3 regions of the Ancylobacter sp. genome follow, and region 3 is predicted to be linked to each of the others. Evidence: riboswitches for the same ligand, from Rfam matches in the RefSeq annotation. Region 3 holds a riboswitch; each other region holds the start of a gene.

Region 1 (10,484 bases), 700 kb from region 3:
CGCCTGTTGCGCTCAAGGCCTTCCGGCGAGAGCGCTGCCGCCTCCATGGTGTCGCGCCACAGCTTCAGGCGGGGAAAGGACGGACGGACCAGCGGCGCCTCCGCGCTTTCCACCACGCAGACATCGTCGGCGAGCACCGCGAATCCGCGGCGCCCAAAATGCAGCGCCAAAGTCGACTTCCCCATGCCGGAGCGGCCGCAGAGGGCGACCGCGCCACCGTGCATGGCGACGCATGAGCCGTGGAGGGGAAGAACGCCGCGCTGGTGGCAGACGACGCCGAGCACCGTTCCCAGCAGGAACAGCCGGATTTCCGCGGGGCTCGCCTGTGGGCTGGGCGAAATCACGATCTCGCCGCCGGGGTGTACGAGGTATCGTCCGACATGCGGCACCGCCAGCAGGACGCTGCCCATGCCGTCGACCTGCAGCAAGGCACTCGCCTCCTGCCCGCCGGGGAGTTGCTCGGGAACATCGCCAATTCGTATGGTGAGATCGGCGGGGCGGTCGTCGCCCGTCCAGGCCATCAGCTCGGGCAGAGGCAGTTCCGAGCTGAGACGCCAGCCGCACAGATAGCCATCGGTCATTGGGCCCAGCCGGGTTCAGCCGTGTATGTCGATCAGGTTCCGGGTTTCCAGCTGCGCCAGGAAGGCGAGCACGTCACTCTCTATGCGGGTCTCGTCGGCATCGTATTCCGCGGAGAGCGCGTGGCACAGATGGTCGACCCGCTGAGGCCGCTCCAGCCGTCGCCAGATGCCCGCCGCCACTGCGTTCAGGCCGAAATAAAGACCCTGCTGGATATCCAGCAACACCTGGGTGTCGCCCACCTCCGCCTCAAGCGGATGGGCCCGCCGAACCACTTCCGACGTGCGAGAGATGGGCATGGATCAAGTTCAGGTTGTTACCAAACGCTCTACACGTATCTTGAAGAGATTGTACCGTCCAGACCGCGGCGCCGAGGGTTTGACGACCGCAGGAAGAGCGGCACGAGCTTGCCGCCGTGACGATCGATGACGTTGCGCCGCATATGGGGGGAGCTTCGCGATGGCGGCCGTGCTGCACGAGGCGGCGGCGCTGCCCTTAGGTTATGCGCACGGCCGGGCGCCGTTCGTTTCAGCCTGTCTTTGAAGTCGAAGGAGCGTTGTGCCCGGCTCGGCTGACGGCCGAACTGGCAGAGGCACTGACGTGGCCGGTGTTTCGCAAGCATCGAGGAGCGATGCAGGCGCCTTGACCACCCATCGCAGCGGACAGCGCGTCCGCCGGCCCTTATCGATCCGGCGGCGCGGGCAGCCATTGCCAAAGCATCGGCCTGCTCGTTCGTCTCGTGCGCGGGCGGTCATGGGCGCGGATGATGAGTCGCGCGGCACAATGCGTGTGTGGATGCGGAACGATTCGGGCGTCGTGCTCGCCGAGGACGGGCAGGGCGGCAGCCCCGGGGGGCCGGCGCGTGCCGGCGTCAGGCTTTCGCGGTGCGGCGCGCCGGCTTGGCAGCGGGTTTCACGGCGGCCTTCGCAATGGCGCGTTCAGCTGCCTCCTGCGCCAGTCGCGCCTGTTTCAGCCGCGCGATCTTGGCTTCCCGCAGCGTCGATTCCTGCTCGATCATCGACATGGCAATGCGCGATACGGAATCGGCCTTGCTCTCGGACTGGGAGAGCTTCGGCTTGAAAAGTGTCTCCTGCGCACGTTTGGGCATGCTGCGGCTCCCTTCGTAAACGCAAAAAAGGCCGGGTTGCCCCGGCCTTCCACTGCTGCCTCAACGGTCTCTGCCAGTACATCCGTGGTCAGAGACAGGAAGCAATTTCTTCACGCGGCCTTGAGGCTGCCGGCCGAGCTCTTGCCGCTACGACGGTCGGTCTCGAGCTCGTAGGACACCTTCTGGCCTTCGTTCAGGCCCATCATGCCGGCGCGCTCGACAGCAGAGATGTGCACGAACACATCCGGGCCGCCGTTGTCCGGCTGAATGAAACCAAAGCCCTTCTGGCCGTTAAACCACTTCACAGTACCCGTAGCCATGACTAAATCCTTTCAGTCGACATAGAGATTTGAGTGCACGCACGTGTGCGAGCATCAGGTTGACATCGATTTGAGAGGAAGTTCGCTACGGCGCAAGGTTGCGCAAAACAAAGTTCAACGTCCAAGATCGATGTCTCATCGTACAGAAGGTTGGTTACTTTTACAACCCCTGCAAGATCGTTTTTACTCGGCGGCCTGGGAGGCCGGGCGCGGCTGGCCGCGGGGCACCATGGGCTTCTTTTTCGGCGCGGCGATGAGGCCTTCGCGTATGGCCTGCTTGCGGGCGGCCTTCTTCGCGCGGCGAACCGCTTCGGCGTCTTCCCGCGTGCGGCGCTCGGAGGGCTTCTCGTAGGCCCGGCGCGCCTTCATTTCCCGGAAGATGCCTTCGCGCTGCATCTTCTTCTTCAAAACCCTCAAGGCTTGCTCGACATTGTTGTCGCGAACGAGAACCTGCAATTCGTGTCCGATCACATGCAGCACAGCTGCTGGTTTGGCGGCTTGTCGGAACCGACGGTGCTGCCTCTCACAAGGCGCAGAAGCCGAAGATTGAGAGCACGCCCCGAAGGGCGCAACTCGGTCGGCCACTACATAGCCTGATCACCCCACCGACAACAAGCGGCGAGCGCGGCTTCCAGGTCGGCGAAGGAGTGGCGGCTCGACAGATTTATGACCCCGGCGTCGATCTCGGCAGCAAATATCGGCCAGTAACGGTCGACGGCGCTGCTCAATTCCTCGCCGTCGCACAGGCCGCTCGCCCGAAGCCCCATCTCGCAGATAGTCCTGGCGCGATCCTCGATGACGTCCATGCCGCAACCTTAGCAGATGGTCGTGCGCGGGCAATCCGCCACGAAAAGATACCACTTTTACAAAAGGATGGATCGTTCGGCGCGGCTCGGCGTTCCCTGTCATTAGCCAGCGGACAGCAACGCTGCAACGGGGTTTCAGAGCATGCCAATCGCGGTGCTGGTGGTGGAGGACGAAGCGCTGGTTCGCTTCGACATAGCCGATTATCTCAGCGAGGCCGGCTTCGAGGTGCACGAGGCGGCGGGGGCCGACCAGGCACTGGCGATTTTGGAGGCCAACCCGAATATCCGTCTGCTCTTTACCGATATCGACATGCCCGGCAGCATGGATGGCCTGAAGCTCTCCGCGGCGGTGCGAAACAGATGGCCGCCGGTGCAGATCATCGTCACATCCGGGAATCGGTCCGTCGGCGACACCGACCTGCCGACCGGCAGCATGTTCTTCGCCAAGCCGTACATTCCCGCCGACATCGTCAGGTCGATGAATACCTTGATCGCGCGCGCGCGGGGCTGACGATCTCGGCCGCCGTGCAAGACCCCCAAGCGCGTGAAGCGGGAAAGCTCGGTTCCGCGTCCTATCTAGATATTGACGCGCGGATTGGGTGGCGGCCTATATGTAGGCGTCACGGTCCTTCGAGTCGCATGGCTTGAAGGCTAAGAGGGAAGCCGGTGCGACACCGGCGCTGCCCCCGCAACTGTAAGCGGCGAGTTCATGTCCAGTCCTGACGCCGGGAGGCGAAGGGGGCCACTGGGGCGCAAGCCCTGGGAAGGCGGGCATGGGCGCAGAACCGCGAGCCAGGAGACCTGCCGTGACCTCGATCGATTCGTCCATGGGCGGGGTGCCCGATGGAACGCTGTGGCTGCGCGGGTCCGTGCCAGGGACCGGGCGAGCTATGCCGTCCGCGTAAACCCCTCCCGATTTGCAACGGGGTTTGCTGCCGATGTCTGTCCCTCTCGAAGCCGAACGCGCCGGCCAGTTTGCGCCGCTCCCGCCATCCGCGCCGCAGCCGGTAGCGACGCCCGGCTACCAGCTCATCCGCCGCAACGGCGCGGTGACGCCGTTCGATGCGTCGAAGATCACTGTCGCGCTGACCAAGGCGTTCCTGGCGGTCGAGGGATCGACTGCGGCGGCGTCACGGCGCGTGCATGACAGCGTTGCCGGCCTGACGGCGCAGATCGTTGCCGGGCTCACCCGCCGCGCGGATACCGGGCGCACCTTTCATATCGAGGACGTCCAGGACCAGGTGGAACTCGCGCTGATGCGCAGCGAGCACCACAAGGTCGCCCGCGCCTATGTGCTCTACCGCGAGGAGCGGGCCCGGGAACGCGCGGCCGCGCGGGTGACCTCAAAGGCGACGTCCGCGCTCCACATGGTGACGTCGGGGGGCGAGAGACTGACTTTCGACGAGGCCCGCCTCGCGACCCTGATCGAGGAGGCGGCCGCCGGCCTCGCCGACGTCTCGGCGGAAGCGGTCCTCGCCGAGACCCACCGCAATCTCTATGACGGCATCAGCGTGGACGAACTGGCGCTCGCGCCTATTCTCGCCGCCCGCACGCTGATCGAGACCGAGCCGAACTATGCGCGCGTGTCGGCCCGGCTGCTGCTCGACAAGCTGCGGCGCGAGGCGCTGAGCTTTCTCGACGGCCGGCCCGATCAGGCCACGCAGGCTGAAATGGCCGCGCGCTACCGCGATTACTTCCGCGCCTATCTCGCGCGCGGCATCGCGGAGGAACTGATCGACCCGGAGCTCGGGCGCTTCGACCTCGACACGATGACCAGCGCGCTGCTGCCCGAGCGCGATCTGCAATTCGACTATCTCGGTCTGCAGACGCTGTATGACCGCTATTTCCTGCATTCGCGGGGCATACGTTTCGAGCTGCCGCAGGCGTTCTTCATGCGTGTCGCCATGGGGCTCGCCCTGCGCGAAGTGGATCGCGAGGCGCGGGCCATCGACTTCTACCGGCTGCTGTCGTCGTTCGATTTCATGGCCTCGACGCCGAGCCTGTTCAACACCGGCACGCTGCGCCCGCAGCTCTCCTCCTGCTTCCTCACAACGGTGGCGGACGATCTCGACGGCATCTTCAAGTCGATCAAGGACAACGCCCTGCTGGCGAAATATTCCGGCGGGCTGGGCAATGACTGGACGCAGGTGCGTGGCCTGGGCGCCCACATCAAGGGCACCAATGGCGAAAGCCAGGGCGTCGTGCCATTCCTGAAGGTGGCGAACGACACCGCCATCGCGGTGAACCAGGGCGGAAAGCGCAAGGGTGCGGTCTGCGCGTATCTGGAAACCTGGCACATCGACATCGAGGAATTCCTCGACTTGCGCAAGAACACCGGCGACGACCGCCGCCGCACCCACGACATGAACACCGCCAACTGGGTGCCGGACCTGTTCATGGAGCGGGTGGAGGCGGATGGGCCCTGGACGCTGTTCTCGCCCGATGAGACGCCGGAACTGCACGACCTTACCGGATCAGCCTTCAAGACTGCCTATGAGGCCTTCGAGGCGAAGGCGGCGCGCGGCGAGATGAAGGTCGCGCGGCACGTGCGCGCGCTCGATCTGTGGCGGCGCATGCTGACCCTGCTGTTCGAGACCGGCCATCCCTGGATCACCTTCAAGGACCCCTGCAATATCCGCTCGCCGCAGGGCCATGTCGGCGTGGTGCACTCCTCGAACCTGTGCACCGAGATCACGCTGAACACGAGCGCCGACGAGGTGGCGGTGTGCAATCTTGGCTCGGTGAACCTGCTGGCCCACGTGACGGCCGAAGGGCTCGACCATGAGCGGCTGGCGCGCACGGTGAAGACCGCGATGCGCATGCTCGACAACGTCATCGACATCAATTTCTACACCATCCCCGAGGCGCGGCGCTCCAATCTGCGCCATCGGCCGGTGGGGCTCGGCATCATGGGCTTCCAGGACGCGCTGCAGGCGCTGCGGATTCCCTATGCCTCGGACGCCGCCGTCCGCTTCGCCGATGAGAGCATGGAGGCGGTGAGCTTTCTCGCCATCGAGGCCTCCTGCGACCTCGCCAGCGAGCGCGGGCGCTACCCCTCCTTCGAGGGCTCGCTGTGGTCCAAGGGCGTCCTGCCGATCGACAGTCTCGCCCTACTGAGCGAGGCACGCGGCGGGGCGACGTTCGACCGCTCCGCGACGCTGGACTGGGACGGGCTGCGCGAGCGGGTGAAGAGCACGGGGATGCGCAACTCCAACACCATGGCGATTGCCCCGACCGCGACGATCTCCAACATTTGCGGCGTGTCGCAGTCGATCGAGCCGGCCTACCAGAACCTCTTCGTCAAATCGAACATGTCCGGCGATTTCACCGTGGCGAACGCCGCCTTGGTGCTTGACCTGAAGGCGCGGGGCCTGTGGGACGCGGTGATGGTGTCTGACCTCAAATATCACGACGGCAGCGTCGGCCCGATCGACCGTGTCCCGGAGGACCTCAAGGCGCTCTACGCTACCGCCTTCGAAATCGAGCCCTCCTGGCTCATCGAGGCAGCGGCGCACCGGCAGAAATGGATCGACCAGGCGCAGTCGCTGAACCTCTATGTCGCCAACCCGTCCGGCCGAAAGCTCGACGAGACGTACCGGCTGGCGTGGAAGCGGGGCTTGAAGACGACGTATTACCTGCGCTCGCGCGCGGCGACGCATGTCGAAAAATCGACGTTGAAAGGTACCGATGGCAGGCTCAACGCCGTCGGGGCAGTAATGACGGCCGCGCCCATCCGCGTGCCGGCGAACGCGTTCGGCCCGGCCTGCGCGATCGACGATCCCGATTGCGAAGCCTGCCAATAGGCCTTTTCCTTTAACCACACCGTCATGCCCGGCCTTGGGCCGGGCATCCACGCCTTCGACGCAACGAAAGCCTGGGATGGCCGGGCCGAGCCCGGCCATGACGGCCATCTTGAGATGCACAATGCTCGACTGGTCCGATACGACATCCGCACCCGTTCCCCTTCCGCCTGATCTCCCATCCGTGCCGACCGATGCCACCGGCCTCGGCGCCATTACGCGCGGCGGCGCCCGGGTCCGTGTCGACGAGAAGCGGATGATCAACGCCCGCGCCGACGTGAACCAGCTTCTCCCGCTGAAATACAAATGGGCGTGGGAGAAATATCTCGCCGGCTGCAACAACCACTGGATGCCGACCGAGGTGTCCATGCAGGCCGACATCGCGCTGTGGAAGTCATCGGGCGGCCTGACCGAGGATGAGAGGCGTATGCTCAAGCGCAATCTCGGCTTCTTCGCCGCGTCGGAATCGTTGGTGGCGAACAACATCGTGCTGGCGATCTATCGCCACCTCACCAATCCGGAATGCCGGCAATATTTGCTGCGGCAGGCGTTCGAAGAGGCGGTACACACCCACACCTTCCAGTACATTGTGGAGAGCCTCGGCCTGGATGAGGGCGAACTGTTCAACATGTACCGCGAGGTGCCCTCGATCACCGACAAGGCGGCGTGGGCCTTGAAGCATACCCAGAGCCTCGACGACCCCGCCTTCGCCACCGGCACGCCGGAGGCCGACCAGCAATTCCTGCGCGATCTCGTGGCGTTCTATGTCGTGTTCGAGGGGATGTGGTTCTACACCGGCTTCGCGCAGATTCTTTCGCTCGGCCGGCGCAACAAGATGGTCGGCATCGCCGAGCAGTACCAGTACATCCTGCGCGACGAGAGCCTCCATCTGAACTTCGGCATCGACGTGATCAACCAGATCAAGGCCGAGAACCCGCATCTGTGGACGCCTGGCTTCCAGGATGAGGTGCGCGGCATGCTGAAGGACGCCGCCGAGCTGGAAGCCGCCTATGGACGGGACACCATGCCGCGCGGCTTGCTCGGGCTGAACGCGGCGTCGTGCGAGCAGTACATGCACGTCATCGCCAACCGTCGCTGCGCCCAGCTCGGCCTCGCCCCGGTGTTCGCCGAGGCGGAAAATCCGTTCCCGTGGATGAGCGAGGCGATGGACCTCAAGAAGGAGAAGAACTTCTTCGAGACCCGCGTGATTGAATACCAGAACGGCGGCGCGCTGGCCTGGGATTGAGCACCGGTCCGGCGCGACGGGGGCGATTGAAGTCTTAACGACACAAGGGCCGGGCTCGGACCGGCCATCCACGGGTTGGCGGCGAGGGCGACGCCGTGGATGGCCGGCCCGAGGCCGGCATGACGCATTCCGCGCACGCCGACGAAGCCGTGTTCCTGCGGCGGTCGCCGTGGCCGCGCGAGGCCGGCCGGCGGGGCAGGGCCCGGCCTTTATGCCGCCTTTACGCCCGGGCGCAGCAATCCGGATCGAACGCTTATTCGGCCGGGCCTACATGAAGCTCCAGCTCAACCAGGAAGCTGGAATCATGCTGGATCTCGTCTATCTCGCCGTCGCCATCGGCTTCTTTCTGCTGATGGCGGCCTATGCCCGCTTCACATCGGTGGGGTGAGGCCATGTTCGATCTGCTGCTCGGCGGCACTGTCGCCCTTGCCCTTTCCGTCTATCTCGTGACCGCCCTGCTGCGGCCCGAGAAGTTTTGACGGCTCCCCACTCTTCTCGAAAGCCCAAATGCCATGACCGTTCAAGGCTGGCTCCAGATAGCCATCATCTTCGCGCTCGTACTCGCTGCGGCCGTGCCGCTCGGCGCGTATATGGCGCGCGTCTATGCCGGTGAGCGCACGTTGCTCTCGGCGCTGCTCGGCCCGTGCGAGCGGGTGCTGTACCGGCTCGCCAGCGTCGATCCCACCCGCGAGCAGAGCGCGCTCGGCTACACCCTCGCCATGCTCGCCTTCAATGCGGCAGGCGTGGTGCTGCTTTATGCGATGCTGCGCCTGCAGGGCGTGCTGCCGTTCAACCCGCTCGGCTTTGCCGGGGTAAGCCCGGACCTCGCCTTCAACACGGCGGTCAGTTTCGTGTCCAACACCAACTGGCAATCCTATGCCGGCGAGACCACGATGAGCCTGTTCAGCCAGATGGCCGGGCTCACCGTGCAGAACTTCCTCTCCGCCGCCACCGGCCTGGCGCTGGCGGTGGCGCTGGTGCGGGCGTTTGCCCGCTCCAATGCCGGCACCGTCGGCAATTTCTTCGTCGATATGACCCGCTCGACGCTCTATGTGCTGCTGCCGCTCGCGCTGCTCACGGCGGTGGTGCAGGTGGGGATGGGCGTGCCGCAGACCATGAACGCCACGGTTGTCGCGACCACGCTCGACGGCGCCCAGCAGACCATCGCCACGGGGCCGGTGGCCAGCCAGATGGCGATCAAGCAGCTCGGCACCAATGGCGGCGGTTTCTTCAACGCCAATGCCGCGCATCCCTTCGAAAATCCCACCCCACTCTCCAACGCGCTGGAAATCTGGCAGATGCTGGTCATCTCCGCCGCGCTGGTCTTCGCCTTCGGCCGGTTGATCGGCGACAGGCGGCAGGCGAGGGCGCTGGTGGCGGCCATCGCGCTCATCCTCGTCGCCGGTGTCGCCATTACCTATTGGGCGGAGGCGGCCGGCACCCCCTCGCTGGTGGCGGCGGGTCTCGACCCGGCGGGCGGCAATATGGAGGGCAAGGAGGTCCGCTTCGGCCTCGCCGCTTCCTCCCTGTTCGCGGCGGTAACCACCGGCCTGTCGGATGGCGGCGTCAATGCCATGCACGGCTCGTTCACCCCGCTCGGCGGCATGGTGCCGATGTTCCTGATCCAGCTTGGCGAGATCCTGCCGGGCGGCGTCGGCTCGGGGCTTTATGGCCTTCTGGTGATGGCGATCCTCGCCGTGTTCGTGGCCGGCCTGATGGTCGGGCGCACGCCGGAATATCTCGGCAAGAAGATCGAGGCGAAGGAGGTCAAGATGGCCATGCTCGCCGTGCTCATCCTGCCGACGGTGATTCTCGGCTTCTCGGCGGTGGCGGCGGTGCTGCCGACGGCGCTTTCCGGCCTCGGCAATGCCGGCCCGCATGGGTTGTCGGAGATCCTCTATGCCTATTCCTCTGCGGCGGGGAATAACGGCTCGGCCTTTGGCGGGCTCTCGGCGAATTCGCCGTGGTGGAACACCACGCTCGGCCTCGCCATGCTGTGCGGCCGCTTCGCCTACATCGTGCCGATGATGGCGATCGCCGGCTCGCTTGCCGCCAAGACGCGCCTCACCGCCTCGACCGGCACCTTCCCGACCCACGGCCCGCTCTTCGTGGGGCTCATGGTCGGCATCATCCTCATTCTCGGCGGCCTGCAGTTCTTCCCCGCTCTCGCCCTCGGCCCGATTGCCGAGCAGGTGCAGATGCTGGCCGGCAAGACCTTCTGATCCCGCCGCTTGGAGACACCCTCATGTCCACGCACACCAAGGCGTCCGGCTCCGCCTTCGCCTCTCCCGAGCTGATCGGGAGAGCGGCACGCGATGCCGTGACCAAGCTCAACCCGGCGGCATTGATGCGCAACCCGGTGATTTTCGTCACCGAAATCGTCGCCGCCCTTGTCACCGTGCTGTTCGTCCGCGATTTCCTCATAGGCAACCCGCTGGCCTTTACCGGCCAGATCATGGCGTGGCTGTGGTTCACCGTGCTGTTCGCCAATTTCGCCGAGGCGCTGGCGGAGGGCAGGGGGCGCGCGCAGGCCGACAGCCTGCGCAAGGCGCGCACCGATACGGTGGCCCGGCGGCTGCGCAACCCCGCTAACCGGATGACCTTCGACAGGGTCTCGGCGCTCGA
Region 2 (10,484 bases), 1.3 Mb from region 3:
AGGCGGGGCAGGTGGCGAGATGCACCGCGACAATGCGGCCCGGCCCCGCCGGCAACTGCCCGGCGGCATGGCGCATCAGCGTTTCATCGGTCGCATGATGACGGATCGTCATGATTGGCTTTCCAGCAGCACGCGCAGCCGCCCGAGGGCGAGGCGCACGCGCGATTTCACAGTGCCGAGCGGCAGGCCCAGCTCGCGGGCGATTTCCGAATGGGCCTTCTCGCTGAAGAAGGAGAGGCGCAGGACGGTGGCCTGCTCGTCGGACAATGTCTTGAGCGCCTCGCGCACCCGCCTCTCACGTTCCGCCGTCAGCAGCAGGGCCTCGCCCGAGGGCGCGGTCTCGCTCTCCTCCGGCTCGTCATGCTCGGCGGCTGCGGCGACGCGGGCGCGGCGCAAATGGTCGATGCGCAGGTTTCTGGCGATGGTGAAGATCCACGTCGCCGCTCCCGCCCGGCTGGGATCGAAATAGGACGCCTTCCGCCACACCGAGAGCATCACCTCCTGGACGATTTCCTCGGCGGCGTTGGCCGGCAGGCCGGACTTCCTGAGAAAGGCGTTCAGGCGGGGGGCGAAATAGCTGTAGAGCCGCGCATAGGCCTGCCGGTCGCGGTCGAGGGCGACCTTCTCGATCAGCCCGGCCAGCTCCGCGCCGTCGGGCACGGCCACTTCCTTCGTCAGACGCGTCAATACCGACCTCCGTCGCGGGGACGAAGCCGCCGTCTTCTCTCCGGATCGGGCATGTTCGAGCAGGGCATTCATGGGTCCTTCTACGCGCCGACCGCGCGGCCGGATCATCCCGCTCGAGGGGTGATCCATCGCGAGGCCGGCGACGTACACACTAGACAACCTTGCCCCGCCGCTCCACCGGCCCGGAGTGCCGCGCCATGAACATTCGTCAGGACTTCGTGCCCGGCTCCGCCCGGCGCATCGCTGTCGTCGGTGCCGGGATTTCGGGCCTCGCCGCCGCCTGGCTGCTGTCGAAGCGCCATGACGTTACTCTGTTCGAGGCCGAGAGCCGGTTGGGCGGGCATTCCAATACGGTGGAGGCGGACAGTGTCCCGGTGGATACCGGGTTCATCGTTTATAATGAGAAGACCTATCCCAACCTGACGGCCCTGTTCGCTCATCTCGACGTGGCGACACGGGCGTCCGAAATGTCCTTCGCGGTGTCGCTGGACGGCGGGCGGCTGGAATATTCAGGCTCGGGGCTGCGCGGGCTGTTCGCGCAGCCGCGCAACCTCGTCTCGCCCCGCTTCGCCTCCATGATGCGCGACCTTCTGCGTTTCTACCGCAACGCGCCGCGCGACCTTGCGGGGTTGGGACTGGAGAGCCTCGACAGCTATCTCGACGCGCATGGTTATGGGACGGCCTTCCGTTACGACCATCTCTACCCGATGGCGGCGGCGATCTGGTCGACCCCCGCCGCCGAGGTCGGGCGCTACCCGGTCGCGGCCTTCGTGCGGTTCTGCGACAATCATGGGCTCCTCCAACTCACCGATCGCCCGGTGTGGCGCACCGTCGTCGGCGGCAGCCACCGCTATGTGTCCGCGCTGCGTGAAGACTTCCGGGGCCGGGTCGTCGCGGGCGGCGCGATAGGCGCGGTGCGCCGGCATGCGTCCGGGGTGACGCTGCTCGACGCGGACGGCAATGAGCAGTCTTTCGACCACGTCATCCTCGCTACCCATGCCGACCAGGCGCTCGCCTTGCTGGAAGCGCCCAGCGTGGCCGAGCAGGACGTGCTCGGCGCCTTCGGCTACAGCCGCAACGAGGCGGTGCTGCACTCGGATGCGCGACTAATGCCCAGGCGCCGCGCCGCCTGGGCGGCGTGGAACTACCTTGCCGACCGACGCGCGGGCGAAAAACTATGCGTCACCTATTGGATGAACCGGCTGCAGGCGATTCCCGAGACGCACCCGCTTTTCGTGACGCTCAATCCTATCGAACCTCCCGCTGAGGCCTCGGTGTTCTACCGCGCCGTTTATGAGCACCCGTTGTTCGACGGCGGGGCGATGGCGGCGCAGAAGCGCCTCTGGTCGCTCCAGGGAGAGGGTGGAGTGTGGTTCTGCGGCGCCTATTTCGGCGCCGGCTTCCACGAGGATGGATTGCAGGCAGGCCTCGCCGTCGCCGAAGCCCTCGGGGGCATGCGCCGGCCGTGGAAGGTGGCGGACGAATCCGGCCGCATCGCGCTGCCGGAGGGCCACACGCCCATGACATACGAGCTGGCGTCATGAACGGAGCTTCCGCGCTCTATGCCGGCTCGGTGATGCATGTGCGGCTGAAGCCGCGGCGGCACCGGCTGTCCTATCGGCTGTTCTCGCTCCTGCTCGACCTTGACGACCTCGACGCGGTGGACGGCCGGCTGCGGCTGTTCTCGCGCAACCGCTTCAACGCGTTCAGCTTTTTCGAGCGCGACTATGCCGACCCGGCAGGCGGGCCGCTCAAGGCACAGGTGGAGCGCCTGCTCCATTCCGCCGGGTTGAAGCCCGATGGCGGCGCCATCCGGTTGCTGACCATGCCGCGCCTGTTCGGCTACGCGTTCAATCCGTTGAGCGTGTATTTCTGCCATCGGCGGGATGGGGTGCTGATCGCGCTGCTGTATGAGGTGAACAACACCTTCAGCCAGCGCCATTCCTACCTCATCCCGGTGGGTGCCGACGCGGGCGCGCCGCTGCGGCACACATCCGAGAAGCGGTTCTATGTGTCGCCCTTCATGGATATGGACCTGACCTATTCCTTCCGCGTCACCCCGCCCGGCGAGGAACTGCGCATCGCGATCCTCGCCAGCGACCCCGAAGGCCCGGTGCTGAGCGCGGTGCACACCGCCACGCGCCGACCGCTGACCGACCGTCAGCTGGCGCTGGCGTTGGTGCGCTACCCGTTGCTAACATTGAAGGTGATCGCGGGCATTCATTGGGAGGCGGTGAAGATCTGGATCAAGGGCATTGCCCTGCGTCCGCGCCCGAAGGCGCCTGATGCGCCCGTCACCATTTCGCCCTCGCATCGATCCTGAGGACAAAGCCGCATGCCGCGCGACGCCGACAGCCTTGCCGACCGTCTCACCGACGTGCCTGGCACTTTTGAAGCGCCGGCCGCCCGCCGGGGTCTGCGCGAGGCGGCGCTGGCGCGGCTGCTGCGTCAGCTTTCCATGGGCAGCCTCATTGTCGTGACGCCGGAGGGGCGGCGCCTGGTCGGGCGCGGCCGGCTGCCCGGGCCGGAGGCGACCCTGGTGCTGCACCGCTGGCGGGCCCTGCGCCGGCTGGTGACCGGGGGCGATATCGCTTTCTCGCAGGCCTATATTGCCGGCGACTGGTCGAGCCCCGACCTTCCCGCCCTCATCGAACTCGCCGCGCATAATCTGCCGGTGCTGGCCGGGCGGATCGATGCGCTGCCGCCGGTGCGGCTGTGGAATCGGTTGCGTCACGCGCTGCGCGGCAACTCGAAGACCGGCAGCCGCCGCAACATCTCGTTCCACTACGACCTCGGCAATGACTTCTATCGCGCCTGGCTCGATGCCGGCATGAGCTATTCTTCCGCAATCGCCATCGCACCCGGCCAGACGCTGGAGGAGGCGCAGCAGGCCCGTCTCGCGCGCATCGTCGACATGCTGGAGGTTGCCCCCGGCCAGAGCGTGCTGGAGATCGGCTGCGGCTGGGGCGGGCTTGCCGCCACGCTGGCGCGGGCGGGCACGGAGGTCACCGGCATTACCCTGTCGCGCGAGCAGCTTGCCTATGGGCAGGCCATGCTGGCCGCCGATCCGTCGTTGGCCGGCCGCGCCACGTTGCGGCTTCAGGATTATCGCGACGTGGCGGAGCGTTACGACCGCGTCGTCTCCATCGAGATGCTGGAAGCGGTGGGCGAGGCCTATTGGCCGACCTATTTCGCCAAATTGCGCGCCTGCCTGAAGGAAGGCGGCACGGCGGTGCTTCAGGTCATCACCATCGCCGAAGACCGCTTCGAGGGATACCGGCGCCATACCGATTTCATCCAGCGCCACATCTTCCCCGGCGGCATGCTGCCGACCAAGACGCACCTCGCCCGGCACGCACAGGACGCGGGTCTCGATCTTGTCGAAACCCAGTGCTTCGGCCTCGGCTACGCGCAGACTCTGGCCGAATGGCGCGCCCGCTTCCTCAACGCCTGGCCCGATGTCGCGCAACTCGGCTTCGATGCCGATTTCCGGCGGCTGTGGGAGTATTATCTCGCCTATTGCGAAGGCGGCTTCCGCGCCGGCGCCATCGATGTCGGGCTCTACCGGCTGAAGGGCTGAGCCGGCACGCCGCAGCCGTCACGCCGCAGCCGGCGGACCGAGCTGCAAGGGTGGCTGCCGGTCGAGCTGCCGGCGCTGCTGCCACGTCAAGCTGCCGAAAGCCCCTTTCCAAGCTGCGGCCCCCGGCCGATCGGGCGCGCTTGCGATTCGCGGTGGCGCGCTGTTTTATGCGCCGCGTCGATGCACCCATCGATTCATCATGGTGTCCGGATGGGGAAGCCTTTCCGGATGAAACGGGAACGGGGTAGGGCGCGACGACCCGCGAGGTCCTCGCCCGAAGCCCCGACCGCCCCCGCGACTGTAAGCGGCGAGCGGCCTTCCATCGTGCCACTGGAACGACCCCTGCGGGGCGAGGACCGGGAAGGCGGAAGGCATGCCGTGACCCGCGAGTCAGGAGACCGGCCATGGTGATGAATCCCACACGCGCCGTCGGGTGAGACGGCACAGGAGAACACCATGCATATCGAACCCGGCCTCGTGGCCGAAGGAAAGATCTGGCTCAGCTATGTGACGGCGGCCGGAGCGGGCGCCTACACGCTGAAGCTCGCAGCGGAGGCGGTGGCCGAGCGCGGCGTCGTCTCGCTCATTGTCCGCAGCCTCGCCACGACGGCGCTGGTCTTCTGCTTCTTCGAGATGCTGCCGCACCATCCGGTCGGTGTGTCGGAGGTGCATCTCATCCTCGGCTCGACGCTGTTCCTCATCTTCGGCGTGGCGCCGGCCGCCATCGGCCTTGCCGCCGGCCTCGCCCTCCAGGGCGTGTTCTTCGCGCCCTTCGACCTGCCGCAATACGGCATGAACGTCACCACCCTGCTGGTGCCACTGTTCGCACTGGCGTCACTGTCCACCCGACTGATCGCACCGAACACGCCCTATGTGGAGCTTAAGTACCGGCAGGCGCTGGCGCTTTCCACCACCTACCAGGCCGGCATCGTTGTCTGGGTGGCGTTCTGGGCCTTCTACGGCCACGGCTTCACCGTGGAGAACGCCTCGTCGATCTTCTCCTTCGGCGCCGCCTACATGCTTGTCATCATTGTCGAACCTCTGGTCGACCTTGCCGTGCTGGCGGCCGCCAAGGCGCTGAGCGGCCTGCGCGGCACGCCGCTGTTCGAGCGCCGCCTCTACGACGCGGCGTGACCTGACAGAGGCTGGGGGCATCCGTGCTCCCCAGCCTCTGTCACCAGGCATGGCGGCGAACCTCGCGCCGTGCCCACCAGCCCGCCTGCGCGGCGGCTGGTTTCGGCGCGGCACTTTGCTTAAAGAGGAAGGAGCACCGGCCGCGTGCGGCCGGCAACCGACAAGAAGACGTGTGAGGAGCGCCCGTGATGGAAGCGTCCCGGCAGGGTTCCGCGGAGGGGCCGCTGAGCGGCATCCGCGTGATCGAGCTCGGCAATCTCATTGCCGCGCCCTTCGCCGCGCGGCTGATGGCCGAATTCGGCGCCGAGGTCATCAAGGTGGAGGCGCCGGGCGAAGGCGACCCGCTGCGCAAATGGCGCAAGCTGCATGAGGGGACCTCACTCTGGTGGTATTTGCAGTCGCGCAACAAGAAATCCGTCGCCATCAATATGCGCCTGCCCGAGGGCCAGGAGGTGGTGCGCCGCCTGGTGCGCGAGGCGGATGTGCTGATCGAGAATTTCCGCCCCGGCACGCTGGAGCGCTGGGGTCTCGGCTGGGAGACGCTGAAGGCGATCAACCCCAACCTCGTCATGGTGCGCATTTCCGGCTTCGGCCAGGACGGGCCCTATCGCGAGCGCCCCGGCTTCGGCGCGGTGGGCGAGGCGATGGGCGGCATGCGCTTCACGACAGGCGAGCCGGACCGCCCGCCGGCGCGCACCGGCATCAGCATCGGCGATTCGCTCGCCGCCCTGCACGCGGTCATGGGGGCGCTGATGGCGCTGCTGCACATCAAGTCCGGGCGTGGCACCGGCCAGGTGGTGGACGTCTCGCTGTTCGAGAGCGTCTTCAACATGATGGAGAGCCTGGTGCCGGAATTCGACGCGTTCGATTTCGTGCGCACCCGCTCGGGCGGCGCGCTGCCGGGCATCGCCCCCTCCAACTCCTACCCCACGGCCGAGGGCACCTATGTGATCGTCGCCGGCAATGGCGATGGCATCTTCCGTCGGCTGATGGGGGCGATCGGGCGCGACGACCTTGCCAGCGACCCGCGCCTCGCCTCGAATAATGGGCGGGTGACCCATGTCGAGGAGATCGACGGCGCTATCACCGACTGGACCAGCCGGCATTCGCTCGACGAGGTGACCGCCGCGCTCGACCGCGCCGAGGTGCCGAACGGGCGCATCTATTCGGTGGCCGACATCGTCGACGACCCGCAATATCTCGCCCGCGACATGATCCTGCCCTCCATTTTGCCGGACGGGCTGAAGGTGAAGATGCCCGGCATCGTGCCCAAGCTCTCGGCGACGCCCGGCGCGGTCAACTGGCTCGGGCCGGCGCTCGGCGAGCACACCGCTACCGTCCTCGCCACGCTCGGCTATGGCGCGGCGGAGATCGCGGCGCTGGTGGCGGCCGGCGCGGTGGCGCAGGCGGCCGACGCGCCGGCGGGAGAGCCCGCATGAAGGCCGGCTTTCCCCCGCGCGCGTTCATCCAGGAAGTGGTGACGCGCGACGGGTTGCAGATCGAGCCGCGTTTCCTGCCGACCGAGGACAAGGTGGCGCTGATCGACGCGCTGTCGCAGACCGGGGTCGCGAAGATCGAGGTCACCTCCTTCGTCTCGCCGCGCGCCGTGCCCAATCTCGCCGATGCGCGCGAGGTGGCCCGCGCCATCACCCGCCGGCCGGATGTGACCTATGTCGCGCTGGTGCCCAATCTGCGCGGCGCCGAAGCGGCGCTGGAGGCGGGGATGGACGAGCTCAACCTCGTGCTCTCGGCCAGCGAGACGCATAACCTCGCCAATATGCGCATGACGCCGGCGCAGTCGCTGGGAGGCTTTCGCGCCATTGCCGGCGCGGCGGCCGGCACCGGGGCAAGGCTCAACGGCTCGATCGCCACCGCCTTTGGCTGCCCGTTCGAGGGGGAGCAATCGCCCGAGAAGGTGCTGGACCTGGCGCAGGCCTATCTCACGGCCGGGCTGCAATCGGTGACGCTGGCCGATACCACCGGCATGGCCAATCCGGCGCAGGTCTTCGCGCTGGTGCGCGGCTTTCGCGCGCGGTTCGGCGACGTGCCGCTGACGCTGCATTTCCACAATACGCGCGGCATGGGCCTCGCCAACGCGCTCGCCGCGCTGCAGGCGGGGGCGGACCGCTTCGACGCCTCGCTCGGCGGCATTGGCGGCTGCCCCTTCGCGCCGGGCGCCACCGGCAACATCTCGACCGAGGATCTCGTCCACATGCTGGAGGCGATGGGCGTCGAGACCGGGGTCGACCTTCCCGCCCTGCTGGCGCTGGCCCGCAGCCTGCCGGCGCTGCTCGGCCACGACATTCCCGGCCAGGTTGCCAAGGCCGGGCGCAGCGGCGACCTTCACCCCGTGCCGGCGCTTCTGCGCGCCGCCCAATAGGACGACAGATGGCAGGACAGCCCATGGAGGCCGCTGCGGCGCACGCCGGCACCCCGCCGGCGGTGGCGCTCGACGACATCGCCATCAGCTTCGCCGTCAAGGGACGGCCGGTGTTCAAGGCGGTGGCGCCGACCTCACTTCATGTCAACGAGGGCGAGTTCGTCGCCATCGTCGGCCCCACCGGCTGCGGAAAGTCCACGCTTCTGAACGCCACGGCGGGCCTGCTGGCGCCGGCGGGGGGCACGGTGTCGATCTTCGGTGAACCACTGGTGGGCCTCAATGCGCGGGCTGGCTACCTGTTCCAGCAGGACGCGCTGATGCCGTGGAAGACGGCGCTCGACAATGTCGCCATCGCGCTGGAAATCGGCGGCATGCGCCGCGCCGAGGCCAAAGCGCAGGCGCTGGACTGGCTGAAGCGGGTGGGTCTCGCCCGCTTCACCGAGCGCTACCCGCACGAGCTTTCCGGCGGCCAGAGGAAGCGCGTGGCGCTGGCCCAGATGCTGATCCGCCAGCCGAAGATCCTGCTGATGGACGAGCCCTTCGGCCCGCTGGACGCGCAGACGCGGCAGATCATGGGCACGCTGCTGCTGCGGCTATGGGCGCAGGACCGCAAGGCGGTGATGTTCGTCACCCATGACCTTGAAGAAGCCGTCGCGCTGTCCGACCGCGTCGTCATCATGTCGGCCGGGCCGGAGGCACGGATCATCGGCGACTACCCGATCGACCTCGCCCGCCCGCGCGACACGGCGGAAATCCGGCTCGACCCGCGCTTCCACGCGCTGCACCGGCTGATCTGGAACCAGCTCAAGGCCGAAGTCGCCAAGACCTATGGCGACGATCTCGCCGGGGAGGATGTGCGGCGCGAGGAGGTGCCGTCATGAAAACCCATCCCGCCAAGCTGCTGCTCCTGCAGGTGCTCGTCGCGGTGGCGGCGCTCGCCTTTTGGCAGATCGGCGCCACGGTGCCGATCGGCGGCGAGTATCTGCTGCCCGAGTTCTTCTTCTCCAAGCCGTTCGACGTGCTCTCCAGGGTGGTCGACCTGTTCGTCTCCGGCACCATCTGGAAGCATCTCTGGATCACGCTGACCGAGACCGTGCTGGCCTTCCTCATCGGTTCGATCGGCGGCGTCGTCATCGGCTTCTGGTTCGCCCGCAAGCCGGTGGTGGCGGCAGTGTTCGACCCCTATGTGAAGATGGCGAACGCCCTGCCGCGCGTGGTGCTGGCGCCGATCTTCATGCTGTGGCTGGGCCTCGGCATCTGGTCGAAGGTGGCGCTGGGGGTCACGCTGGTGTTCTTCATCGTGTTCTTCAACGTCTATCAGGGCGTGAAGGAAGTGAGCCCGGTGGTGCTCGCCAATGCCCGCATGATGGGGATGAACGAGCGCCAGTTGTTCCGCAATGTCTATTGGCCCTCGGCCATGTCGTGGATGTTCTCCTCGCTGCACACGGCGGTGGGCTTCGCGCTGGTGGGCGCGGTGGTGGGCGAATATCTCGGCTCGTCCGCCGGGCTCGGCTATCTCATCCACCAGGCCGAGGGGGTGTTCGACGTGACCGGCGTGTTCGCCGGCATGTTCATCCTCGCCGCCTTCGTGCTGCTCATCGACTGGATCGTGACGCGGGTGGAAAAGCGCCTGCTGGTGTGGCGCCCGCAGGCGGCCAGCGAACAGAACTGACGCTCCAACCACGATAAACGGGAGGAAATGCCATGAAGATGCGTGCCCTGCTGCTGGCGGCCAGCCTGCTGGTTCCCGCCCTCGGTTCCGCCCATGCCGGCGAGATCGAGAAGCCGAATTTGACGCTGGCGGTCGGCGGCAAGCCGCTGCTGTACTACCTGCCGCTGACGCTGGCGGAGCGGCTCGGTTATTTCAAGGACGAGGGCCTGACCGTCGAGATCAATGATTTCGGCGGCGGCTCGAAGGCGCTGCAGGCGCTGATCGGCGGCTCGGTCGATGTGGTGACCGGTGCCTATGAGCACACGATCCGCATGCAGGACAAGAAGCAGGACATCCGCGCCGTCATCGACCTCGGCCGCTATCCCGGCATCGTCGTCGGGGTGAGCAAGCGCAAGGCGGACACCATCAAATCGGTCGCCGACCTGAAGGGCGCCAAGATCGGCGTCACCGCGCCGGGCTCTTCCACCTATATCCTCGTGCAGTATCTGATGATGAAGAACGGCATGTCGGCGGACGATGCTTCCTTCATCGGCGTCGGCAGCGGGCCCTCGGCGGTGGCGGCGATGCAGAAGGGCGAAATCGACGCCATCTCGCATCTCGACCCGGTGATCTCCAAGCTGCAGGACATGGGCGAGCTGAAGATCCTGGTCGACACCCGCACCACGGCCGGCACGGAAGCGGTGTTCGGCGGGCAGAATCCCGCCGCGGTGCTCTACTTCAAGGAGAGCTTCATCAAGGCCAACCCGAACACCGTGCAGGCCATGACCAACGCCTTCTACAAGACGCTGAAATGGCTGGAGAAGGCGACGCCGGACGAGGTGGCGGCGACGGTGCCGCAGGAATACTGGCTCGGCGACAAGGAGCTGTACATCAAGGCGTTCAACGCCTCGCGCGAATCCTTCTCGACTGACGGCAATATCGACGAGGCCAGCATGAAGAGCGCGCTGAACCTCATCACCACCACCGACCCGAAGATCGATCCGGCGAAGATCGACCTGTCCAAGACCTTTGACGGGTCCTTCCTCGCCAAG
Region 3 (10,484 bases):
CGCGCGCCGTTCCGGCGGGCGGCGTGCACCAGCCCTTCCAGCGTCGCCGCCTCGATTTGCCCGAAGGCGAGGCCCACGCCGAGCGCAAACGAGCCGTCACGCAGCGGGTGCAGGCCCACCGGATCGGCACCCGTGCCGGTCGGAGCGGAAGGCGGCGCAAGGTCGAACCCGGCGCGCAGCGCCTCGATGCCCTGCTCCGCCACATAGTCCGCCATGCGGGCAGCGTTCCCCCGCGCCGCAAGCGTCTCCAGCAGCGCCACCACCACCGCCGCCGCGCGTTCCGGGGCAACCTCGCCGCACGGCACACCGGCCAGTGCGATGGAGAGCCCACCGGCCCCGGCGCTTACCGCGATATCGGCCTTCAGCCCACCGAGCCGCAATCGCCCGCCGCCATCCACCACCACGGAGGCCTTGGGCGCCAGATGCGCGACGAGGCGGGCGGCGCGTTGGGCCATCGCCTCCGCCAGCGGGCGCGGGTCGAAGCGCTCTGTCGGGTCCAGCCCCGCCAGCGCGCTCACCTCCACCGGAAAACCCTGCGGCACCGCGATGCCGAGCCGGTTGACCGCCTCCGGCAGGCCCTGGGCCGTGACTGAGGTCAGCCCGCGCAATTGCAGCTTGCCGCGCGCCGTCACCTCGATGATTCCATTACCGAGAGCGCCAGCGAGCCGCGCCAGCCCTTCAAGCTGGTCAAGCGTCAGCGGCTCCAGCGGCTGCAGCCGCGCCAGCAGCCCGTCGCCGGTCCGCATCGGCTCGGGCAGGCTCGGGCAGGCGCCGCGCCGCAGGGTGTCGGCTGCGCTCATTCCGCCGCCTCCCCGGCGAGAAGCGAGAGATCGGCGCCCACATCATTGCGACGCGGGTGCCACAGGCCCTTTTCCCGCGCCCCCTCGAACCGTGCCGCGACGAAGCGCGCCGCCTCGGGCGACGCCTGCAGGAGGAAATTCCGCATGTTGCCGTCGCCGACATAGGCTGCGTGCAGCGCGTCGATGAGATGGCCGGGGACAGCGCGGGTCGCCTCGGCAAAGCCGATCAGCCGGTCCACCGTCTCGGCGATCTCCGCCGCCCCGCGCGGCCCGTGGCGCGTGAGGCCGTCCATGTAGCGCGGGTTCACCCGCCCCCGCACGATGCGGGCGAGCGCCGCCTGCAACGGGCGCGCCATCGGCCGGGCGGGGTCGGAGGTGTCGAGCACCACGAGGTCGGGCATGCGGCCGAGCCGTTCCGCCGCTGCCGCGAAACCGCCGATGAAGGCGAGGTCGGCATCGCCTTCAAGCAGGTCGCGGCCGGGGTCGTCCGCGCCATGCACCAGCAGGTCCGCCGCCGCCACCCGCGCCGCGAAGCTGTCCGCCGCGTGGGCCAGCCCTTTGGCACCGCCATAGGCATGCGAGGCGCTGGCGAGATAGGCGGCACCCAGCCCCTCGCGGTCGATCCCGCCCGCCCGCGCCTCCAGCCCGGCGCCATAGGCCCCGGGCGCGGTGCCGAAGATGCGCGGCGCCCCTTCGCCGGCCGCGCGCAGCGGATTCTCGTCGTCGCTTTCCTCGCGCCGCGCCACCGCCCGAACGGCGGCATCGAGCAGCGCGATCTGCGCTGGAAACAGGTCGCGGAACAGGCCGGAAATCCGGAAGGTCACGTCGACACGCGGGCGCCCGAGGGCGGCCGGCGGCAAAACCTCGATGCCGATGACGCGGCCGGTCCCCGGGTCCCACACCGGCCGAGCCCCGATCAGCGCCAGCCCCTGCGCGATTTCCTCGCCGCCGGTGCGCAGCGTGGCGCTGCCCCAGAGATCGAGCACAAGGGAGCGCGGCCAGTCGCCATGCGCCTGCGCATAGGCGCGCACAATCTCGTCGGCGGCGAGCCGGCCGAGATCCATGGCGGTGGCGGTCGGCAGCGCGCGAGGGTCGCTGGTGAACAGGTTCCGCCCGGTCGGCATCACATCCGTGCGCCCGCGCCCCGGCGACCCGGCCGGCCCGGCGGCCACCCGCCGCCCGTCTAGCGCCGCCAGCAGCCCGTCGCGCTCGGCTTCGCCGCAGCGCCCGCGTCCGTAGACGTGGAAGCCGTCCTTTAGGCGCATTTCCTTGATGTCGCAGAGAAAGGCGTCGATCCGCTTCAGCGCCTCGTCGGCATCCGTTCCTGAGTCAAGGCCGGCGTCGCGGGCAAATCCGGTGCGGGTCGCCTCCTCGACAATCAGCCGGGCGAGGCGCTCGCGGCGACGGCCGTCGAGGCCGTCGGCCTGCGCATATTCGTCCACCAGCCGCTCCAGCGCCGCCGCGTCATCGGCCAGCCCGGCCTCGACGGTGGGGGGCGGCAGATGGCCAAGCGTCACCGCCGCGATGCGCCGCTTCGCCTGCGCCGCCTCGCCGGGATTGGAGACGATGAAGGGATAGGCGACAGGCAGACTGCCGAGCAGCAGCTCGGGGAAGCAGCCGGCGGTGAGCGCCACATGCTTGCCCGGCAGCCATTCCAGCGAGCCATGCGCGCCCATATGCACCACTGCGTCAGCGGTATTTTGCAACCATAGCCCGAAGGCCATAAGCGCGTGTCGCGGCGGCAGCGCCGGGTCGTGATACTGCGCGCGCCGCTCGGCAAAGCTGCCGCGATCCGGCGCCAGTGCCACGGTGATATTGCCGAAGCGGGCGGCGCGGAACCGGAAGGCGCCCTCGCGCATATCCGGGTCGTCTTCCGGCGGGCCCCAGGCGGTCTCGACGGCAGCGACCGCTTGCGCCGGGAGCGTGGCGAGATGCGCGCGATAGGCGGCGAGGGACAAGGCCGAATCCGCGCCGGCATGCCCGGCCCTGGGTCGGGTATCCACGTCTTCCTCGCTGCGATGCGCGTCCGCCCCCAGGCGTGGATGGCCGGGCCGAGCCCGGCCATGACGACCCGTTACGGCCACCGCATCCACCAGCGCCTTCTCATCCGCCGGGGCGCCCTCGACGTGATAGCCCGCCGCGTCCAGGTCGGCCATAAGCGCCCGCACGCTGGCCGGCACGTCGAGCCCCACTGCCCAGCCGGTGCGGCCGGGAATGCCGGCATAATCGGGCATCAGCACGGTGATGCGGCGTTCGCTGCGCGGGGTCGCGGCAAGGCGCACCAGGCTAGCGACGCGCGCGGCCACCTGCGCCACCCGGTCGGGCTCCGGAAGGTTCACCAGCGCCGCGAAGCCCGGTACGGCGGGGGTCTCCTGCGGCCCCTTGAAGGAGATCGCCCCGGCCAGCACCCGCCCGTCGAGCTCCGGCAGCACCACATGCATGGCAAGGTCGGCGCTGGTCAGCCCACGCGCGCCCTCCGCCCACGCCGCACGCTTCGTCGTGGCGACGATGGCCTGCAGCACCGGCACGCCCGGCGCATCGAGTACGGTTTCTTCGCCGGGATCGGCGGCGGCGAACGCCGTGAGGGTGACGATCAGAGCCGGCGCCATCTCCGCCAGCGCTGCCTTCAGGAAGGCGATGGAAGACGGCTCCTTGAGGCTGGCAACGAAGATCGGGCGTGGCGCGAGGCCCCGCGCGATGAGCGCCGCGCACAGCGCCTCCACCGGCGCAGTGTCGCCGGCCAGCGCCATGGAGCGGTAGAAGATGACCGGAATGGCGGGGCCATCCACCGGCCCCAACCCCGCCCCGTCGTGAAACCCTGCCAGCGGCAGGGGCTGCGGCGGCACGGCGTACAGCACCTGTCCGGCATGGCCGGCAAGCACCCGCAGCAGCGCGCGCATATTCGCGGGCCCGCCGGCGCGGAAATAGCCAAGCAGCGCGGCCAGTTCGTCCTCCGGCAGGGTGGAGGCCTCGGCAAGGCGCGGGTCGTCGCGGTCCTCGCCCGGCAGCACCGCCAGCGCGAAGCCGCGCGCCCGCGCTTCGGCGCTCAGCCGGTCGACGCCATAGCGCCACCAGTCGAGCCCGCCGAGCAGGCGCACCACCACGATGCGCGCATGCGCCGCCACCTTGTCGATCCACAAATCGACCGACATTGGGTGCCGCAGGTCGCGCAGATTGGCGAGGCGCAGGCTCGGCAGCCCCGGCCGCGCCTCCTGTGCCATCGCGTCCTGAGCCCGCGCCAGCGCGCCGAGGTCGCTGTCGGCAAAGGACACCACCACCACCTCGCCCGGCGTCTGGCCAAGGTCGACCGGCTCGACGAGGTCGTCGAGGCTGGAGGAGGTGGTGGTGAGGATGTGCATGGGGTTGAGGCTCTCCCGTCAGAACGCCGTCATCCCCGGGCTTGGCCCGGGGATGCCCGCCTTCAGGGAAGCAAGACGTGGATGGCCGGGACACGCCCGGTCATGACGCCTGTTCCGGTGCAGGAGCCGCTTCACGCCGCCACGCTCTCTCCGGCGAGGATCGCCTCCACCTTCGCCCGGTCGAGCCCCTTGAGGCCGATGGCGACGAGCCGGCCGGTGCGCGCTCCCTCCCCCCACGGCCGGTCGAAATGGTGCGCCACACGCGGGCCGACCGCCTGCACCAGCAGCCGCATCGGCTTGCCGGCGACCGGAACGAATCCCTTGATCCGCAGCACATCCGCCTCTTCCGCCGCGCGGGTGATGCGGGCGGCGAAGTCTGCGGGGTCGGCGATCTCCGGCACCGTGACGACGAAGCTGTCGAAATCGTCATGGTCGTGGTCGAGTTCGTCGTCGTGATGCGTCTTGCGGTTCTCGATGTCGTTCTCGGTGCCGATGCCAAGTCCCATCAGCAGCGCCGGGTCGATCCGCCCCTCGGTGACGGCCACCACGCGCACGCCCTTCGGCAGTTCGGCGTCCAGCGCCGCGCGCGCCCTCGCCTGCCCGGCATCGTCGATAAGGTCCGCCTTGGTGAGGAGGACGAGGTCGGCGCAGGCGATCTGGTCGTCGAACACTTCCTCGATCGGGTCGTCATGGTCGAGGCTGTCATCGGCCGCGCGCTGTGCCGCCAGTGCGTCGTGGTCATGCGCCACGCGGCCCGAGGCCAGCGCCTCGCCATCCACCACCGCAACCACGCCGTCCACCGTCACCCGGCTCTTGATCGCCGGCCAGTGGAAGGCCTGCACCAGCGGCTTGGGCAAAGCGAGGCCGGAGGTCTCGATCAGGATGTGGTCGACCTTCGGCTCAAGCGCGAGAATGGCGTCGAGCGCCGGCACGAAATCATCCGCCACGGTGCAGCAGATGCAGCCATTGGCGAGTTCGACGATGTTCTCCTCCGGGCAGGCCTCCACGCCGCAGCCCTTGAGGATCTCGCCGTCTATGCCGACATCGCCGAACTCGTTGACGATGACCGCCAGCCGTCGGCCCTTGGCATTCTCCAGCACATGGCGGATCAGCGTGGTCTTTCCCGAGCCGAGAAAGCCGGTGACGATCGTGCAGGGCACGCGCGAAAGCGGCACGCGCTCGAGTGGGGCGGGGCGGGAATCGGCGGCGGACATGCGGCATCTCCACGAAAGACCAGGAATCGCGGGATGCATCGGTCGCGGAAAGGGTTTCCGCGCGCGGCCGCGCGCTTGAGCGAGGCTCCGCCTGTCTGCCGGGCACCCCGCCGGCACGCACGACCGAACCGTCGGCAGGTCTCCTGGCTCGCGGGTCGCTGCCTCGTCGCCGCCTTCCCGGAGCAGGCTCCAGTGGCTTTCGGCTGAGGCTCGCCGCTTACAGTTGCGGGGGCAGCCGCGGAATTGGGGCCCCGGAGTGCCCCGCACCGCATTCCCTCTTCGTCCCTCCCTTGGCGGGAGGAAACCGTCGGTCGCGGCCACTAAAGGAGCGCGCCGGAGGAATGTCAAATCTCTGGCTCGCCAGCGTTGCTACCGCGCGATTGGCGGCTATAGTCGGGCGTCGTCGGTTCCCGTGAGACGCACGGGACGCAAGACGGGAACGTGGTGGGGCGGAAACCTTCTCGGAGGTGGACGCCGAGTCCGCGGCTGCCCCCGCAACTGTGAGCGGCGAGCCCCTCCCATCGGCCACTGGCGGCAACGCCGGGAAGGCGGGAAAGGGCCGCGACCCGCGAGCCAGGAGACCGGCCGGCGACGCAACCGCAAGGGCCCTCGGGTGGAGGGCCATGGAGACTGCTATGCAAAACCATCACGGCGTCACCGCCGCATCGGGCGATTCGCTCGCCTCCCGTGCCGTCCAGATCACATTCGCCGCCCTGCTCGGCGTGTTCGTGCTCGGCGGCGTGGGCTTCTCCCATATCACCGCCATGCACAATGCGACGCATGACGTGCGTCACGCCAACGCCTTCCCCTGCCATTGATCCGGCCGGAGAACGCATCATGTCGCTTTTCAGGACGATTCTGTTCGTCGCCGCGCTCGCCGGCATCGGCACCGGTCTGGCGGTTTCCGCCCTCCATCTCTTCACCACCGTCCCGCTGATCCTGCAGGCCGAAACCTTCGAGGGCGGGGCCGAGGATGCGCCCGCCCTCGCGGCGGCGGCGGCGCATGAGCACGCGCCCGGCACGGCCGCCCATGACGAGGACGAATGGAGCCCGGCGGACGGGCTGGAGCGCAACGGCCTGACCGTCATCTTCACCGTACTCACCGGCTTCGGCTTCGCGCTGCTGCTGGTGGCGGCAAGCGAGGTGACGGGCGGGCTCAGCGGCTGGCACCAGGGCCTGCTCTGGGGACTTGCCGGCTTCGCCGTCTTCTCGCTGGCCCCCGGCCTCGGCCTGCCGCCGGAACTGCCGGCCATGCCGGCCGCCGATCTTGCCGCCCGCCAGCTCTGGTGGATCGGCACGGCCGCCGCGACAGCCGGCGGGCTCGCCTTGCTGGTCTTCGGCCGCTCGCCGCTGCTGGCGGTGCTGGGCGTGGCGCTCATCGTCGCCCCGCATGTCATCGGCGCGCCGCAGCCCGACAGCCATGAGAGCCCGATCCCGGAGGCGCTCCACCACAGCTTCGTGGTGGCCAGCATCACCGTCAGCTTCGTGTTCTGGGTGCTGCTGGGCGGGCTTGCCGGCTGGCTGCGCCCGCGCCTGGCCGGCAGCGCGGCGTGAGCCTCACCCTCGTCCTCGGCGGCGCCCGCTCGGGCAAGAGCGCGCATGCCGAGGACATCCTGACACGGTTGGCCCCGCCCTGGAGCTACATCGCCACGGCCGATGCCTGGGACGACGAAATGGCCGAGCGCATCGCCCTGCACCGGGCGCGGCGCCACGAGGGATGGCACACCCAAGACGCCCCGAACGACCTCGCCGGCGCGCTGAAGGCGCTGCCGGCGAGGCGCCCGGTGCTGGTCGATTGCCTCACGCTCTGGCTTTCCAACCGCCTGCTGGCCGAGGCCGACCTGTCAGGCGAGTGCGTCGATATCGTCGAGGCGCTGGCCGGCCATGACGGGCCGGTGGTCGCGGTTTCCAACGAGGTCGGGCTCGGCATCGTGCCGGACAACGCGCTGGCCCGCCGCTTCCGCGACGCGCACGGCCGGCTCAACCAGCAGGTTGCCGCGCGTGCCGACACGGTCCTGTTCATGGTCGCCGGCCTGCCGATGAAGGTTAAAGGATGAGCGAGATTTCTCCCGAAGACGCCGCCCGCCACCGCGCCAAGATGGAAAAGCGCAAGGCGGTGCAGGACGCCGAAGTCGCGGAAAAGACCGTCGAAAAGGGCCTCCTCATCGTCCACACCGGCGCCGGCAAGGGCAAGTCCACCGCCGCCTTCGGCCTCGCGCTCCGGGTGCTCGGCCATGGCGGCAAGGTGGGCGTGGTGCAGTTCATCAAGGGCGCCTGGCACTCGGCCGAGCGCGACGCGCTCGAAACCTTTGGCGCGCGCGTCGAATGGCATGCCATGGGCGAGGGCTTCACCTGGGAGACGCAGGACCTCGCCCGCGACATGGCCAGCGCCGGCCGGGCCTGGGAGAAGGCGCGCACCATGATGGACGACCCCGCCATCGGCCTGCTTATCCTGGACGAGCTGAACATCGCGCTGCGCTACGACTATCTGCCGCTGGCTGAGGTGGTAGCGGCGCTGAATGCCCGCCGGCCGGACCTCCACATCGTCGTCACCGGCCGCAACGCCAAGCCGGAACTGATCGAGGCTGCCGACCTCGTCACCGAGATGGGCCTCGTGAAGCACCACTTCAAAGCCGGGGTAAAGGCGCAGAAGGGCATCGAGTTCTGATGCCCACGCCGCAAGAAGCTGCAAGAAATTGCGGCGGGCGATCTGGCAATTCCGTTGCGACATTCTTATGTGAAGAACGACGCCGAGTGTTGCGGCGTGATTTTTTCATGGAGAAACGCTTCGATGCGTTCCACCCCTATCGCCTATCTGTTCTGGTGCTTTGGCCTGATCGGCGTGTGCGGCATCCAGCGCTTCTATACCGGCCGCTACTGGACGGGCGCGCTCTGGCTGCTGACTGTCGGCCTGCTCGGCATCGGGCAGATCATCGATCTGTTCCTCATCCCCGGCATGGTGCGCGAAGCCAATCTGGAGCGCCGCGTCGACTATCTGGAAGGCCGCCACGGCTGACATTAGCTGAGGCGGCGCGCCCCCGCGCTGCCTCTTCGTCGGGCACTTTCTCACCGTCATCCCCGGGCTTGACCCGGGGATTCACGAGTTGCCAGCCGTCGTCGCTCAGGTCAAAGACGTGGATGGCCAGATCAAGCCCGGCCATGACGGCCGCGATGGGCTGGCGGGGAGAGGGCTGATGAAAGCCCCCCTCGCCCTCATGTTTCAGGGCACCGGCTCGGATGTCGGCAAGTCGCTGATTGTCGCCGGCCTCGCCCGCGCCTTCACTTTGCGCGGGCTCCGCGTGCGCCCTTTCAAGCCCCAAAACATGTCGAACAACGCCGCCGTCACGGCAGATGGCGGCGAGATCGGCCGTGCGCAGGCGCTGCAGGCCCGCGCCGCCCGTGTCGCCCCTTCCGTCCACATGAACCCGGTGCTGCTCAAACCGCAAAGCGACATCGGTTCGCAGGTCATCGTGCAGGGCCGCGCGCAGGGCACCGCGAGGGCGGCGGACTACCAGAAGCTCAAGCCCGCCCTCATGGCCGCCGTGCTGGAAAGCTATGAGCGGCTGCGCAGCGAGGCCGACCTCGTTCTGGTGGAAGGCGCCGGCTCCGCCTCCGAGATCAATCTGCGCGCCAACGACATCGCCAATATGGGCTTTGCCCGCGCCGCGAACGTGCCGGTGGTGCTGATCGGCGACATCGACCGCGGCGGCGTCATCGCCAGCCTTGTCGGCACCAGGGCCGTGCTGCCGGAGGAGGATGCGGCGATGATCGTCGGCTTCCTCGTCAACCGCTTTCGCGGCGACCCCACCTTGTTCGCCGCCGGCATGGAAGAGATTTCCACCCGCACCGGCTGGCAGGCGCTCGGCCTTGTCCCCTTTTTCAAGGAGGCCCGCCGCCTGCCGGCGGAAGACGCGCTGGCGCTCGATGCGGTCTCCCTGCCAAAGCCGGGCGCGAGGATCCGCATCGCCGTGCCGCTGCTACCGCGCATCGCCAATTTCGACGATCTCGACCCGCTGGAGGCCGAGCCCGGCGTGGAGGTCGTGCGCGTGCGCCCCGGCACGCCGCTGCCGGTCGATGCGGCGCTGGTGCTGCTGCCCGGCTCCAAATCCACCATGGCCGACCTCGAAGACTTCCGCCGCGAGGGCTGGGACATCGACCTTCTTGCCCATGTCAGGCGCGGCGGCCGGGTGCTCGGCCTGTGCGGCGGCTACCAGATGCTCGGCCGCACGCTGACGGACCCCGAGGGCGTGGAAGGCCCGCCCGGCACCGTGCCCGGGCTCGGCCTGCTCGACGTCGACACCGTGCTGTCCGGCGAGAAGCGGCTGGTCGCGGTCACCGGCACCGCCGGCGGCGTGCCGTTATCCGGCTATGAAATGCACATGGGCGTGACGGAAGGCCCCGGCCGCGCCCGGCCCTTCGCCGAGATCGACGGCGCGGGGCAGGAAGGCGCGGTCTCGGAAGACGGGCGCGTCGCCGGCACCTATGCGCACGGCCTGTTCGCCGACGACCGCCAGCGCAGTCGCTGGCTCGCCGCCCTCGGCGCACCGCCCAGCACGCTCGACTATGAGGCCGGCATCGAGGCAACGCTCGACGCCCTCGCCGCGCATCTGGAAAAACACATCGACCTCGACCGGCTGCTGGAACTAGCGGGGCGGATCCAGCCGTCATCCCGGCCGTAGCGCAGCGAAGAGCCGGGATCGGTCCCCGCCTTGCGTCACGCGATCCCGGATCGGCCTGCGGCCGTCCGGGATGACGCCGTTGACATCGCGCGCCTTCACCCCCACGCCACCAGCGCCAGCGCTGCCACCAGCGCCACCATCACGCCATCCGCCGCACGGTAGAGTGCCAGCGCGCGGCGGATGTCATTGGCGGTGCACTCATAGCGCCCCCCCTCGCCCATCAGTCCGTCAACGGAGAGCTTGCCGCCATAATGGCGCGGCCCGGCAATGGCGATGCCGAGCGCCCCGGCCATCGCCGCTTCCGGCCAGCCGGCATTGGGCGAGCGGTGCCGCGCCGCGTCGCGCCGCATCGCGGTGATCGCCCGCCAGGGCGAAGCCCCGCGCACGAACACCGCCGCCACCACGATCAGCGCCCCCGCCAGCCGCGAGGCC

The links. A riboswitch is a leader RNA that binds a small molecule or an ion and turns the genes downstream of it on or off. The one in region 3 is predicted to bind cobalamin.
Region 1: another riboswitch for cobalamin. It lies ahead of ACQY76_RS19035 (ribonucleoside-diphosphate reductase subunit alpha); the one in region 3 lies ahead of cobW (cobalamin biosynthesis protein CobW).
Region 2: another riboswitch for cobalamin. It lies ahead of ACQY76_RS06050 (energy-coupling factor ABC transporter permease); the one in region 3 lies ahead of cobW (cobalamin biosynthesis protein CobW).

The regions. Positions count from the first base shown of each region.
Region 1 is NZ_OZ257132.1:4,079,352-4,089,835, reverse strand. Features, by position in the region: gene ACQY76_RS19070 (hypothetical protein) at 1-581, opposite strand, end outside; gene ACQY76_RS19065 (PqqD family protein) at 597-878, opposite strand; gene ACQY76_RS19060 (hypothetical protein) at 1,451-1,687, opposite strand; gene ACQY76_RS19055 (cold-shock protein) at 1,798-2,007, opposite strand; gene rpsU (30S ribosomal protein S21) at 2,191-2,463, opposite strand; gene ACQY76_RS19045 (hypothetical protein) at 2,592-2,813, opposite strand; gene ACQY76_RS19040 (response regulator) at 2,956-3,324, shown strand; cobalamin riboswitch at 3,420-3,636, shown strand; gene ACQY76_RS19035 (ribonucleoside-diphosphate reductase subunit alpha) at 3,752-6,616, shown strand; gene ACQY76_RS19030 (ribonucleotide-diphosphate reductase subunit beta) at 6,738-7,859, shown strand; gene kdpF (K(+)-transporting ATPase subunit F) at 8,222-8,338, shown strand; gene kdpA (potassium-transporting ATPase subunit KdpA) at 8,372-10,081, shown strand; gene kdpB (potassium-transporting ATPase subunit KdpB) at 10,105-10,484, shown strand, end outside.
Region 2 is NZ_OZ257132.1:1,292,659-1,303,142, reverse strand. Features, by position in the region: gene ACQY76_RS06075 (ChrR family anti-sigma-E factor) at 1-112, opposite strand, end outside; gene ACQY76_RS06070 (sigma-70 family RNA polymerase sigma factor) at 109-687, opposite strand; gene ACQY76_RS06065 (NAD(P)/FAD-dependent oxidoreductase) at 885-2,231, shown strand; gene ACQY76_RS06060 (DUF1365 domain-containing protein) at 2,228-3,010, shown strand; gene ACQY76_RS06055 (class I SAM-dependent methyltransferase) at 3,023-4,267, shown strand; cobalamin riboswitch at 4,451-4,688, shown strand; gene ACQY76_RS06050 (energy-coupling factor ABC transporter permease) at 4,724-5,401, shown strand; gene ACQY76_RS06045 (CaiB/BaiF CoA transferase family protein) at 5,590-6,840, shown strand; gene ACQY76_RS06040 (hydroxymethylglutaryl-CoA lyase) at 6,837-7,781, shown strand; gene ACQY76_RS06035 (ABC transporter ATP-binding protein) at 7,790-8,662, shown strand; gene ACQY76_RS06030 (ABC transporter permease) at 8,659-9,453, shown strand; gene ACQY76_RS06025 (ABC transporter substrate-binding protein) at 9,486-10,484, shown strand, end outside.
Region 3 is NZ_OZ257132.1:4,775,831-4,786,314, forward strand. Features, by position in the region: gene cobG (precorrin-3B synthase) at 1-800, opposite strand, end outside; gene cobN (cobaltochelatase subunit CobN) at 797-4,159, opposite strand; gene cobW (cobalamin biosynthesis protein CobW) at 4,291-5,373, opposite strand; cobalamin riboswitch at 5,490-5,697, opposite strand; cobalamin riboswitch at 5,761-5,977, shown strand; gene ACQY76_RS22275 (CbtB domain-containing protein) at 6,009-6,191, shown strand; gene ACQY76_RS22280 (CbtA family protein) at 6,211-6,927, shown strand; gene cobU (bifunctional adenosylcobinamide kinase/adenosylcobinamide-phosphate guanylyltransferase) at 6,924-7,430, shown strand; gene cobO (cob(I)yrinic acid a,c-diamide adenosyltransferase) at 7,427-8,041, shown strand; gene ACQY76_RS22295 (NINE protein) at 8,165-8,389, shown strand; gene ACQY76_RS22300 (cobyric acid synthase) at 8,589-10,052, shown strand; gene cbiB (adenosylcobinamide-phosphate synthase CbiB) at 10,148-10,484, opposite strand, start outside.